Regions from separate parts of the Rossellomorea sp. NS-SX7 genome, predicted to be linked through region 1. Evidence: riboswitches for the same ligand, from Rfam matches in the RefSeq annotation. Region 1 holds a riboswitch; each other region holds the start of a gene.
The links. A riboswitch is a leader RNA that binds a small molecule or an ion and turns the genes downstream of it on or off. The one in region 1 is predicted to bind S-adenosylmethionine.
Positions count from the first base shown of each region.

Region 2: it holds a riboswitch for S-adenosylmethionine, as region 1 does, so the genes downstream of both, ACUXV2_RS17080 (O-acetylhomoserine aminocarboxypropyltransferase/cysteine synthase family protein) here and ACUXV2_RS20760 (LLM class flavin-dependent oxidoreductase) in region 1, are expected to answer to the same signal.
Region 3: it holds a riboswitch for S-adenosylmethionine, as region 1 does, so the genes downstream of both, ACUXV2_RS17390 (methionine ABC transporter ATP-binding protein) here and ACUXV2_RS20760 (LLM class flavin-dependent oxidoreductase) in region 1, are expected to answer to the same signal.

Region 1 is NZ_CM128249.1:4,176,534-4,178,802, forward strand. Features, by position in the region: gene ACUXV2_RS20755 (DUF421 domain-containing protein) at 1-189, opposite strand, end outside; SAM riboswitch class I at 681-784, shown strand; gene ACUXV2_RS20760 (LLM class flavin-dependent oxidoreductase) at 957-2,269, shown strand, end outside.
Region 2 is NZ_CM128249.1:3,429,296-3,431,564, reverse strand. Features, by position in the region: gene ACUXV2_RS17085 (trans-sulfuration enzyme family protein) at 1-565, shown strand, start outside; SAM riboswitch class I at 652-776, shown strand; gene ACUXV2_RS17080 (O-acetylhomoserine aminocarboxypropyltransferase/cysteine synthase family protein) at 1,003-2,269, shown strand, end outside.
Region 3 is NZ_CM128249.1:3,495,397-3,497,665, reverse strand. Features, by position in the region: gene ACUXV2_RS17400 (DUF1659 domain-containing protein) at 17-235, shown strand; gene ACUXV2_RS17395 (DUF2922 domain-containing protein) at 274-492, shown strand; SAM riboswitch class I at 1,117-1,222, shown strand; gene ACUXV2_RS17390 (methionine ABC transporter ATP-binding protein) at 1,357-2,269, shown strand, end outside.

The DNA of each region.
Region 1 (2,269 bases):
AATATGCCTGATATTGGGATCAGCAATATCTGCGCCTACAACTGCACCCAGTGTTAATATAATTAAAAAATCAAAAACCGGTAATTCCCCTATAGATCTCTTACCCATAAATAAAGTAACAATTAATAACAAAGGTAAAATGGTTATAATCCTTCCGAATACAATAAAAATCTCTTTAATCGTCTCCATCCATTTATAACCCTTGTATCGATTCTGAATTAATAGATAATCTAGAGTCATAATAATGGTATTGTCCGCAACCTGTAAAAAGTACACCAAATAATATTAAAGTTAGAGGGCTTTTTGTTAATTTCAAAAGTGCTTCCTCCTTTAATTGAAATATATAGTTAAATTGCTCTCTGTGAAAATTATTATTCATTACACGGAAAGTAAGACTAGCGGTGACAACCCCTCTTGAAAAGGTTATTCTTAACTATATGCCAAATCCAAAATAGGTCAAATCTCCTTGGGACAGGATAGATAAAATCGAGAGAAATGTTGAATTATCAATCTGCTTTGGAAAATCAGTTCATATACGTTGAAAGATTTAGTAAGCGTTTTCGAACTGAAACCCGTGACAATCCTCACAAACAAACGCTGGACAAAAATAAAAATCTGATTTGACAGATTATTTAGACTCCTATATGATGATAAACATTCATAAAAAAAAATTGAATATTTCCTTATCAAGAGTCGGGGGAGGAACCTGGTCCCGTGATCCCGCAGCAACCGTTACTTGTAACAAGGTGCTAATTCCAGCAAGCAGATGCTTGAAAGATGAGAGGATGGTATAGAAGCGAACCTCTTCCTCATCGGGAGAGGTTTTTTTATTGGAAGCGGTCAGCTGTAATACGGAACTTCACGTTGTTCCTAAACCGAGTATAACGATAGGAATACTCATAACAAATAGCCCAAGTCACGGACAAACTACATTTTTAAAAAAGGAGCTCTGTCCCATGAAAAAGCAAATTCATCTTAACGGATTCATCCAAAACTCGCCTTCACCGCATTCAACCGGATTATGGAAGCATGAAAAGGACCAGGGTACTTCGCACAACAGCTTATCCTACTGGATAGAAACGGCCAAAACGCTTGAGCGTGGGAAGTTTGATGCGATGTTCATCGCTGATGTGCTTGGAACATACAGCGTATATGAAAACAGTCACGATGCAGCGGTCAGGGGGGCGGTGCAGCTGCCTGCACATGATCCGCTCATTCCCATTTCAGCTATGGCCGCGGCAACGGAGCATCTTGGATTTGCACCGACCATTTCAACGACATACGCACAGCCTTACTCACTCGCGCGGCAGTTATCGACGCTGGATCATTTAACCGGGGGAAGGGTCGCATGGAATGTGGTGACGTCCTATTTGGAAAGTGAAGCCGTTAATCTTGGGCTGTCAGGCAGACTCCCAAAGGAACTCCGATATGACCGTGCAGATGAATTCCTCCAAGTGGTTTATAAATTATGGGAACACAGCTGGGAGGACGAGGCAGTTGTCTATGATAAAGAACATGATACGTTTGCGGATCCAAAGAGGGTGCACCCCATCAATCATGAAGGAGAGTTTTTCAGTGTGCCTGGCCCTCATCTCGTGGAGCCGTCTCCACAGCGAACCCCGGTATTATTCCAGGCGGGATCTTCTCCGAAAGGAAGGGATTTTGCAGCCAAACATGCCGAGGCGGTATTCACTAAAAACCATTCACTGGACGGATTAAAACTGTACACAACGGATATCCGCAGACGGGCACGTGAACAGGGGAGAAACCCGGATGAACTTCTCATCTTCCCGATGATCCTGCCAATCATAGGCTCAACGGAGGAAGAAGCGTATGCCAAATATGAAGAGCTTACAAACCACGTCAGCTACGAAGGCACGGCTTCCCTTTTATCGGGGCACACAGGAATTGACTTCTCACAATTTGACCCTGATCAGTATATCGAGGACATTGAGACGGATGCGATGCAGGGCAATCTCGATATGTATGGAAAAGATCCAAACAAAAGGTGGACGCTCCGGGAAGCGATCAAAAATCACGGCCTGGGCAACGGAACGGTCAAGTTCATCGGCACCCCTGAGCAGATTGCGGATGAAATCGAGAGGTGGGCTGTGGAAGGGGATGCGGACGGATTCAATATCGCCCAGACGTATTCACCTGGTACGTTCACAGAGTTTGTCGATCAGGTGATCCCTGAACTGCAGAAGCGGGGAATTTACAGGACGGAATATGAAGGATCGACCCTAAGGGAAAACATGTTTGGCAGAGG
Region 2 (2,269 bases), 750 kb from region 1:
TGAAGGTGTCGATCTCGTTGCCCACAGCGCCACAAAATACATCGGCGGGCACAGTGATATCACCGCGGGCGTCGTCACAGGGAAAGAAGAATTAGTAAGTAAAGCCAGAGAAAAAGTCGTCAATATGGGCTCCAACCTAAGCCCTTTCGAGGCCTGGTTAACGGCAAGAGGCGCCAAGACGCTCGCTCTTCGAATGGGCACACAGGCTCACAATTCGAAAGTACTGTCTGAAAACCTAAGAACAAATCCGCATGTGAAAAACGTGTACTATCCAACCAATCTTTCGGAAAAAGGCCATGGAGCCATCGTGACAATCGAGCTCGATCCGTCATGTGACATCAGTGCATTTTTCAAATCACTAGGCTGGATCAAGATTGTGCCGACCCTTGCCGGAGTGGAAACGACCATCTCCTACCCGTTAGGAACATCACATCGCGCACTGCCGAAAGAAGCACAGGAAAAACTCGGCATAAACACACATGTGGTGCGCATATCGTTAGGTATCGAAGACGCAGAAGACATCGTGAGCCAATTTAACCAAGCGATAACAGAATCAACAAAATAATTAAAAAAATCAGAAAACACCCTTGACGTTGAGTGAAGCAGCCTTTATAATTCATCTCAACGCACTACTTAAAGACAACTAAATCGCTCTTATCCAGAGAGGCGGAGGGACTAGGCCCGATGAAGCCCGGCAACCTTCATGTTCGCGAGAGATTCTGCGACCACATGAAAAGGTGCTAATTCCTGCAGGCGGACTGCCTGAAAGATAAGAGGAGGCCCCCTATTTAATTAGACCCTCTTCTTAGGAAGGGGGTTTTTGATTTTTCCTCTTCTTTTAAACATTCCTAGATTTAAAAATCACCAGGTGAACAATGCTGTTCCGTTCAGCAGGATAAAATCCCAGAGATGACATCACCAGCTGGATATTCGTTCACTCAAAATCTCACTCCCACAAAGCCATTGGAAATCCAATAAACCAAAACCCAGGAGGAATTCATTATGACAAAATCATTCGATGTTGAAACGTTACTTCTACACGGCGGTCAAGAACCGGATCCGTCCACAGGTTCACGTGCAGTCCCGATTTACCAGACAACTTCTTACGTTTTTGAGAACAGTGAGCACGCAGCGAAATTATTCGGCCTTGAAGCGGAGGGGAATATCTACTCCCGCATCATGAATCCGACGGTGGATGTCCTTGAGAAGCGGATCGCCCTGTTGGAAGGCGGAATCGGCGCACTAGGCGTTTCTTCCGGAATGGCTGCCATTTCCCTATCCATCCTAAATATCGCGGGGGCCGGGGATGAAATCGTCGCAGCGACGAACCTGTATGGTGGCACATACAATCTATTCTCCACGACGCTTCCGAAGTATGGCATCAAGGTTCATTTCGTCGATCCGTCCGATCCGGAGAACTTCCGGAATGCGATCACACCGAAGACAAAGGCTGTTTTTGCCGAAACGATCGGAAATCCGAGTCTTCACGTTTTAGACATTGAAGCTGTCGCAAAAGTCGCTCATGACAATGAAATCCCATTGATCATAGATAATACATTTGCCACCCCATACTTATGCAAACCGATTGAGTGGGGCGCAGACATCGTCATTCACTCAGCCACCAAGTGGATCGGCGGACATGGTACTGCGATCGGCGGGATCGTCGTCGACGGAGGTAAGTTCGATTGGAATAATAAAAAATTCCCCGGCTTTGTCGACGAAGACCGAAGCTATAATGGGATCCGATATGCAGTTGATGTCGGTGAAGCTGCCTTCATCACTAAACTCCGGGTGCAGTTGCTGCGTGACTTCGGTGCCTGCTTAAGCCCGCAAAACGCATTTCTGCTCTTGCAGGGACTAGAGACACTACACCTGCGGATCGAAAGACATACGGAAAATGCATTGAAGATCGCCGAGCATCTCGATCAGCACAGCGGCGTAGCGTGGGTATCTTATCCGGGACTCGCCAAGCATCCGTCCCACACACTGGCGCAGAAATACCTGAAAAAAGGTGCCGGCTCGATTGTCGTCTTCGGCATTAAAGGCGGAAGGGACGCCGGACGCAAAGTCGTCGATAACATCACGCTTTGGTCGCATGTGGCGAACGTCGGTGATGCCAAATCACTCATCATCCACCCGGCTTCGACGACCCATCAGCAACTGAACGAGCAGGAATTGCGCACCACCGGGGTAACCGAAGAATTAGTGCGGTTATCAGTCGGATTGGAGTCCAGTAAAGACTTGATCGAAGACCTCGACAGCGCCATCG
Region 3 (2,269 bases), 680 kb from region 1:
AAGGAGGTGAGGCACCATGGCAACAGCGGATTTGAAAGGAACGAAGCTGAGATTTGCATTCAACGACGGAATGGATGAGAAAGGAAACCCGAAGTATAAATACAAATCATACAGCTACATCAAAGGCTCGGCCACTCCGGATGAGATGCACAGCGCAGCTCAATCGCTCGCAGGTCTTTCGGAGAAAAACTTATTCAACGTAGAAAAGATCCAAAACTTCGATATCAACGCGTAATGAACATTGAATCTCAGTAGAAAGGAGGGAATGATACTATGGCAAAGGTACTTGAACTTCAATTCAAAACGGACACCGGGAAGTCAGCGAAAATCAGCGTCAACGATCCAATCGACCCGATCGATACCATCCAGGTGAAAGCAGCAATGGACAACCTGATCGCAACCGGCGTATTCGGAAGCACTGGCGGAGCACTTGTAAGCGTCGAAGGAGCCCGTGTGGTTGAACGTAATGTGACGGATTATGAAGTTTTATAATAAATGAAACAAGCCCATCTCGAAATCTAAATCGAGGTGGGTTTTTTAAATTTAATTAAACGTTTGTTTAAACCTTAAAAAGCATACAGTAATAAGGTTTTGAAGTGTTAATCAAACGTTTGTTTAAAAAAAGAGGGATGCCTCAAAAGGGAGTTGAGGGAGAATCAATATTTCAGGTTTTGAAAACGGTAATAATAAATTTCCGCTTGCTCTAGCGTTGATTGGAGTGCAAGACGAAGACTCCTGCGGGAGAAGTGACTAATGTGAGACTTGTCCAGCTCCTGCGGCTAGCCCCTCGAGGTCATAAGCTAAATGGTCCAAGAAGGCAAAAGGCGCCTTCCCGGCCCATTCATCTTATGCTTGTCGGGGCTGAGCGAGCCGCCTCCGCTCTTCTAGCCCGCAGGAGCGCAGCGACGAGGAGGCTCACGGGTCACCCGCGGAAAGCGAAGTCTTGCGCGGAAATCAACAGCGGTGTTCAAAAGAGTAAACTACAAAAAAATTTTCCCCGTCCCTTAAACAAAGATAACGCTTACATATAAAATCCGTTCAAATCCCTCATTGACTTTCCAAAACAAACCATATAATATCTCCTATAAGATAAAAAATCCGAAAATTAAATACATTCAATTATCAAGAGCGACCGAGGGATCAGGCCCTATGACGTCCGGCAACCTCCTATATGGAACGGTGCTAATTCCTGCAGAATGAATTTCATTCTGAAAGATAAGTCGATGATAGATGGGCGATGCTTCTTTCAGTTAATGGAAAGGAGCATTTTTTATTTGGTTAAAACTTGCTTGAACCTTAATTGATGCACGGTAAAAAAAAGCCGGCTGCCATTTACAAAGTAAAGGGGTGTTGAAGATGATCCAAATTAATAATCTTGTGAAAGAGTACAAAACAAAAAAGCAAACGGTGCTGGGGGTGGATAACGTCTCTGTCAGCATTGAAAAAGGAGAGATTTTCGGCATCGTCGGATACAGCGGGGCAGGGAAAAGTTCACTTATCCGCTGTCTGAATCTGTTGGAAAAGCCGACGTCAGGGGAGATCATCATCGACGGTCAGGACTTGACGAAGCTGTCTTCTAGAGAGCTGCGCCTCGCACGTCAGAAGATCAGCATGATTTTTCAACACTTCCACCTCATCAAAGCGAAAACCGTTTATGAGAATCTTGCCTTTGCCTTAAAAGCAGCCAAAGTCCCAAAAGCAGATATCGAGCCGAGGGTGTCGGAACTATTGGAGATGGTCGGGTTGAGTGACAAATCCGATGCTTATCCCGCACAGCTGAGCGGGGGACAGAAGCAGCGCGTCGGCATCGCAAGGGCACTGGCCAACAATCCATCCGTCCTGCTGTGTGATGAAGCCACTTCGGCACTGGATCCCAGCACGACGAAGTCCATCTTAAAACTGTTAAAAGACATCAACAAACAGCTTGGACTGACCATCGTCCTTATCACGCACGAAATGGAAGTCGTAAAGGAAATCTGCGACAGGATGGCCGTTATGCAAGACGGAAGAATCGTGGAAGAAGGAGCGGTGTACGACCTTTTCTCAAATCCGAAGCAGCCGCTCACGAAGCAGTTCATCGAGAACATCCTGCAGTTTGAATTGCCGCCGCACTTACTGAAGAGCAGAAAGGGCAAGCTCATCAAAATCCAGTTTAAAGGATCGATTGCAGAGGAGAGCGTCGTGTCCGAGGTGTTCCAGAAGTACAAGGTCCGAGGCAATATCCTTCACGGAAAAATCGAGTATATACAGGAAACACCGCTCGGAATTT